DNA from 2 places in the Thaumasiovibrio clandestinus genome. Region 2 is predicted to be linked to the other one. Evidence: predicted binding sites of a transcription regulator. Region 2 holds the regulator's gene; the other holds the start of a gene.
The links. Region 2 encodes MetJ, which represses methionine synthesis genes. Its sites were predicted from a motif close to TTAGACNTNTANANGTCTAA; they were not measured.
Positions count from the first base shown of each region.

Region 1: a site for MetJ is predicted at 1,705-1,724, ahead of metE (5-methyltetrahydropteroyltriglutamate--homocysteine S-methyltransferase). Genes of this name have one in related genera too.

Region 1 covers NZ_JBLBVL010000003.1:380,600-383,776, forward strand. The annotation lists gene ACKLNH_RS07365 (hypothetical protein) at 1-267, shown strand, start outside; gene ACKLNH_RS07370 (DUF4250 domain-containing protein) at 489-677, shown strand; gene ACKLNH_RS07375 (LysR substrate-binding domain-containing protein) at 702-1,634, opposite strand; gene metE (5-methyltetrahydropteroyltriglutamate--homocysteine S-methyltransferase) at 1,737-3,177, shown strand, end outside.
Region 2 covers NZ_JBLBVL010000009.1:63,769-66,945, reverse strand. The annotation lists gene ACKLNH_RS13405 (bifunctional aspartate kinase/homoserine dehydrogenase II) at 1-465, opposite strand, end outside; gene ACKLNH_RS13400 (O-succinylhomoserine (thiol)-lyase) at 458-1,630, opposite strand; gene metJ (met regulon transcriptional regulator MetJ) at 1,836-2,156, shown strand; gene ACKLNH_RS13390 (malic enzyme-like NAD(P)-binding protein) at 2,224-3,177, opposite strand, start outside.

The DNA of each region.
Region 1 (3,177 bases), on a different contig from region 2:
GCCAAAAGTCGCTTACAGGCGTTCCACCGAATTTTGCCTGTTACCGGTGTTATTGCGACGATGTTGATGCTGATAGCGCTGTTGGGCTACTGGTCTTCTTTGTCAGATACTCAATTGATTGTCAGCAATGTGCTGGTCTCGTTAGTGACCTTGATTTTCGCTGCGTTGATTTGGGTCTTTCATGTTTTTCGTGCGACAGCGCCTAATCGCTGGCAGTTGCTCTCGGTAATGTCACTGCTGTTGTTTGCTCTATTGATGCAGCACTGATTTCGTTCCGATGGATGAATGGTTCGACCATCTCCTTTATCCGTAGGGTTTGCCGTCGTATCGTTTAAAACGGGATTTGGTTGAGTCGCTTAGTCAGATTACTCAGTTAAGCGAGAAATAGTGCGGTATTTCACGTCAATTCTTTGTCGACAGAGCTAATATGTAATTAGCGACGCAGTCGAAGTCCTGGTCGTAGACACCACGATTGTTAAGGAGATGGTATGGAAATACATAATCTACTGAGCTTAGATAGCCGTATAGCACTGGGTATTGTGAATGAGCGGCTTCGTTTAGAGTGTGACAGCATGGAAGAACTTGTTCTTCGTTACGAATTGGACGTGGAAGCGCTAGTCAGTAAAATGGCCGACTTAGGTTACCACTACGATGCGATAACCAATCAATTTAAGTAAATCTGCGCAGCTGCAATCGAGCTGTCACAGCGTGTTACTGTGGCTGCGTACCGTTTTTATCCCTTCTAAGTGACCATGGCATTGCTGCCGAGCAATGCTAAAAAACGACTGTAGATAGCGACGTTTTTTATCATTATCACGTACAGCAGCATAGAGTCTACGCCACAAACCGCTCCCCAGTGGACGAGAGACAATCAGCCCTTGTTGCGCATAATCATAAACAGCCCAGTTAGGTAATGCAGCTATTCCTAACCCCGCCGACACCATCTGTATGAGCATCAGAGTATTGTCTGCCTGTTTCCACTGCTTGGGCTCGACACCAGCAGGAGAAAGAAAGTGATTAACGATGTCTAAACGCTGTTTTTGTACGGGGTAACTGAGCAGGGTTTGATCTGCAATATCTTCTGGGTTTATGGTCGTGTGATTAATCAGGGGGTGATTGGTAGCCATAATCAGTTGCATCTCAAAATCAAATAGCGCTTCGTAATGGATCTCACCGCGTGGACGAATATCCGATGTCACGACTAAATCTAATTCGCCTTGAATTAGAGCAGGGAGAGGATCGAAGCCGAAGCCGGAGGAAAAATCGAGCTCTACCTCAGGCCAATGGGTCTGATAGTCCTTGATGGCGGGCATCAGCCACTGAAAACAAGAATGACAATCTATCGCCATGTGAAGCCGTCCATTGATCTCTTCTTTTAAAGCAACAAGCTCATTTTCTGTGCGCGTTATCATTGGTAGAACTTGATCGGCCAATGCTAATAGCACTTTTCCCTCGGCAGTGAAGTTGACAGGTTTAGTTTTGCGTAAGAACAGTGGGCTACAAAGCTTTTGCTCCAACTCTTTGATTTGGTGTGATAGCGCTGATTGGGTAAGACATAAGATATTGGCGGTGGCCGTCAATGAACCAGTCTCTCGTAGGGTTGCGAGTGTACGTAGATGTTTAAGCTCTAACATGAATTATTTTCAACGTCCATTTGAATTAATTGTGATTGTTTCATTCAAGATACTCCTAGATTATGGTTCTGTAAACATCTAGACGGCTAAAAGGATATGAATATGACCACGACTCACATTTTAGGTTACCCACGCATTGGTGCGAAGCGGGAACTGAAATTCGCCTTAGAATCTTATTGGCAGGGAGACATTGACCAAAAAGCGCTGAATGCGGTCGCAGCATCGCTAAGAGCAACACATTGGAAGGATCAAGCTGAGGCAGGGCTGGAGTACGTTACAGTCGGAGATTTTGCTTGGTATGATCATGTATTAACAACCAGTTTGATGTTGGGGAACATCCCTCGTCGTCACGCTAATGGTCACCCGGACCTTGATACGCTGTTTCGTATTGCCCGTGGTCGCGCCAAAACGGAGTGTGGGTGTGCTGCTGCTGACATGACCAAGTGGTTTAATACCAACTATCACTATATCGTGCCTGAATTTGAACAAGATACGCAGTTCTCATTGAGTTGGCATCAATTGTTTGAAGAGATAGCAGAAGCACAACAACAAGGGCACAAAGTAAAGCCTGTATTACTGGGTCCTCTCTCTTACCTGTGGCTGGGTGTTGAAAAATCAACCGATTTCGATCGCTTAACGCTATTGCCACGCTTATTGGCTGCCTATCAGCAAATTATTCAAAAGTTGGTCGCACTTAACATTGATTGGGTACAGATAGATGAGCCCATTCTAGCGCTAGATTTACCTCAAGCGTGGCGGGCGAGTTTTAAGCTCGCTTATCAAGTAATACGCGGTGATATAAAGGTCCTTCTAACAACCTACTTTGATGACATAGCAACGCAGCTAGATATCATTTCAACATTAGCGATTGATGGCTTACATGTCGATTTAGTGTCCGCACCAAAACAACTCAACGTTGTCGTAGAAACGCTGCCAAGCGATTGGGTGCTGTCGGTCGGTGTCGTGAATGGTCGTAATGTTTGGCGTAGCGACCTATCGTCTTGGTACAAAACCTTAGCGCCGCTTCAAGCTGATTTAGGTGAGCGTTTATGGATCGGCTCTTCGTGTTCATTGCTTCATAGCCCCATTGATTTAGAGAGTGAAGAGAAGCTTGATAAAGGTGCGAAGAGTTGGTTTGCGTTTGCGAAACAAAAGCTCTCGGAGATCACGCTATTGGCTGACGCCTTAAATGGAAAGCGCGATGCTATAGCACAATGTCATGCTTATAGTGCATCGATTGTTGCGCGTCGAAGTGATGAAAAAGTGCATAACTCAAACGTACAGGCTCGGCTTCGTGATTGGAATGCCACACTGGCGCAAAGAAGCGCAGATTATCCGTTGCGTGCCCAAGCGCAACAACAGGCACTTAACTTGCCTACTTATCCAACCACTACGATAGGCTCTTTCCCACAAACCAGTGAAATTCGTCAGCAACGCCGTCAATTTAAAGCCGGTCAATTAAGTGAAATGGAATACAATTTAGCGTTACGCGGTCACATAAAGGAGGCCATTCAGCGTCAAGAGAAGCTAGAGTTGGATGTTT
Region 2 (3,177 bases):
TTGAGCCGCTCGCTCAGCGCGCAATACCGTGCGAGAATCAATCGCAACCGCTGGCATTTGCTGCTGGTTAAGTAATGCTGTTAATAAACGTGCTGACCAAACCTCTCCAAACCCTTGAATATGACTCTGTTGGTCTAGGGTTAAAGGATTTTCACCCCATAGAGCAATCTGGCGAATATCACTAGATAGGCGATCTAATAAGGAAGCATCAGACGGTAGCAAGCCTTGGATCAAGGTCTGTTGATATTGACGAATGTGCATCAACGTTTCATGTGCCAAACGCCCGTCTTGCTCGCAATAAGAAATAAATTCCAGCAGTTGATTTGTTGTCTCTCCCGCAGCGGACACCACAACCAAATCTTCTTGGGTAGAGTAGTTTCGCAATAACTCCACGACACGCTGATAACAACTAACATCCGCAAGGCTGCTGCCGCCAAACTTATGCAACTGACGTTGTTTATTCATTATGCCCCCTCTCTAGGCGAGCAAACGCTTGCTGCAAGTCGGCAACTAAATCACGGCTATCTTCCAGCCCGACCGATAAACGCAATAAGCCAGCCCCTATACCTGCCTCTCTTTGTGCTTCATCAGACATCGCTCGATGTGTCATGCTACTCGGGTGACAAATTAACGACTCAACCCCGCCTAACGACTCCGCCAATGAGAAGTGCTGTAGTGCGTGAAGAAACGTCTTCAGCTCTTCCTCCGTCGCACTCAGTTCAAAGCTCAACATGGCACCAAACCCTGTTTGTTGCTTTGCGGCAATATCATGACCAGGGTGAGCAGGCAAACTAGGATGATATAAGGCACTAACACGCTCTTGATGCTGCAGGCAGTCGAGGACCGCTTGACAGTTTTCCTCATGCATTCGCATTCTCGGCACCAAGGTGCGCAACCCTCGCAAGGTTAAATAGGCATCAAATGCGCCGCCAGTCGCTCCGATACAGTTACCCCACCAACGCAGCGTTTCTATTTGCTGCTCATCACGCGCGACCAATGCGCCACCGATAACGTCAGAATGACCATTAAGGTACTTGGTCGTCGAGTGAACAACAAAATCAGCGCCTAATGTTAATGGCCGTTGCCAGACAGGGCTCAAGAAAGTGTTATCCACCACCACCAACGCGCCAATTTCACGGGCTTTTTTACAAACTTTCTCAATATCTACGATGCGTAGCAAGGGGTTTGATGGCGTTTCAAGCCAAATTAATGCTGGCTTGGCTTGGAGTGCTTGCTCAAACGCATTGTCGTCGTACTGATCGACAAATTGAAGCTGGAAGTCGCCTTTCTGCGCTCGGCTATTAAACAACCGATAAGTGCCTCCATAACAGTCATGCGGAGCAAGTATCAAATCATCAACTCCCAGTAAGGCTGAAATTAATAAGTTGATCGCAGACGTGCCACAGTTTGTTACGACAGCCCCTGCACCACCTTCCAGTTGGGCAATCGCATCACCAACCAGATCGCGGGTAGGATTACCACCACGAGAATAATCATACTCTGGCACTTCACCCAGTTGGGTAAACCCGTAATTCGTGGTTAAATAGATTGGAGGAACGACCGCATTGTATTGACTGTCTGATTCAATACCGGTTCGCACAGCGATCGTCGCCAGTTGCTTGTCACTCATAAACTCATCCTTGTTTCAGTAACCTGCGCATTTCTTTATTATCACAGATTGCAAACGTAAACCCTTATACCACCTTACTGCGTACGCAGTGAGACGTCAACACTTCTAGACGTCTATATGTCTTTGCTTATGGCAGTAAAAGCAGCTAAAATTCCCCTTATACATCTTTCAACAATTTTAATATCGCTGGCTAAGTAGGTGCAGAATGACGAAGTGGAATGGTGAATACATCAGCCCATATGCAGAGCATGGTAAAAAAAATGAGCAAGTAAAAAAGATTACAGTCTCAATTCCATTGAAAGTATTAAAGATTCTGACAGATGAACGAACCCGTCGTCAGGTTAATAATCTGCGTCACGCGACCAACAGTGAACTTCTGTGTGAAGCTTTTTTGCATGCCTATACGGGACAACCGCTACCAACGGATGACGACATTCGTAAAGATTCGCCAGACGACATTCCTGTTGAAGCTAAACGCATGATGGAAGAGTTGGGCATTGCATTCGAAGAACTCACCGAAGAGTAAATCTTTTCGAACAAAAAAAACCAGCCACACGGCTGGTTTTTTTGGCTCCAAATTAGGGTTAATCTAATTAGGCTTCCATATAGTTTGCTGGCATCTCAATTCGTGCAACACCAGACTCAACTGCCGCAACGGCCACCGCTTTGGCCACACGTGACAGCAAACGCGGGTCCATCGGTTTTGGAATAATATACTCAGGGCCGAAGCTTAATGCTTCAACGCCAGCGGCATCCAATACCGCCTGCGGTACTGGCTCTTTCGCTAACAAACGAATCGCCTCAACCGCCGCTAGCTTCATCTCATCATTGATCACCTGCGCTCGCACATCTAGTGCACCACGAAACAGGAATGGAAAACACAGAACATTGTTAACCTGATTTGGGTAATCAGAGCGTCCTGTCCCCATAATAAGGTCACTACGCACTGCATGTGCCAACTCTGGCTTAATCTCTGGATCAGGGTTTGAACAAGCAAAAACAACCGGCTTATCAGCCATTAGCTTCAATGCTTCTGGTGGCAACAAGTTTGGTCCCGAGACACCAACAAAGATATCAGCGCCATCAATAACGTCTTCCAACGTACGCTTATCTGTATTGTTGGCAAACAACTGCTTATATTCATTCAGATCATCCCGACGCGTATGAATAACCCCTTTACGATCGAGCATATAAATGCGTTCGCGTTGTGCGCCACACTTGATCAGCAGTTCCATACACGCAACCGCTGCGGCTCCCGCCCCCAAACAAACAATGCGCGCTTCTTTGAGTGATTTTCCTTGTAACTCAAGCGCATTCAACATTCCAGCCGCAGTAACGATCGCTGTACCGTGCTGATCATCATGGAAAACTGGCACCTGACAACGTTCAATAAGACGGCGCTCAATCTCAAAGCAGTCAGGGGCTTTAATGTCTTCAAGGTTGATCCCGCCAAACGTATCGGCAATATTGGCTACGGTATCAACGAATTCATCAATTGTGCGATGCTTTACTTCAATATCAATCGCATCAAGGCCAGCAAAACGCTT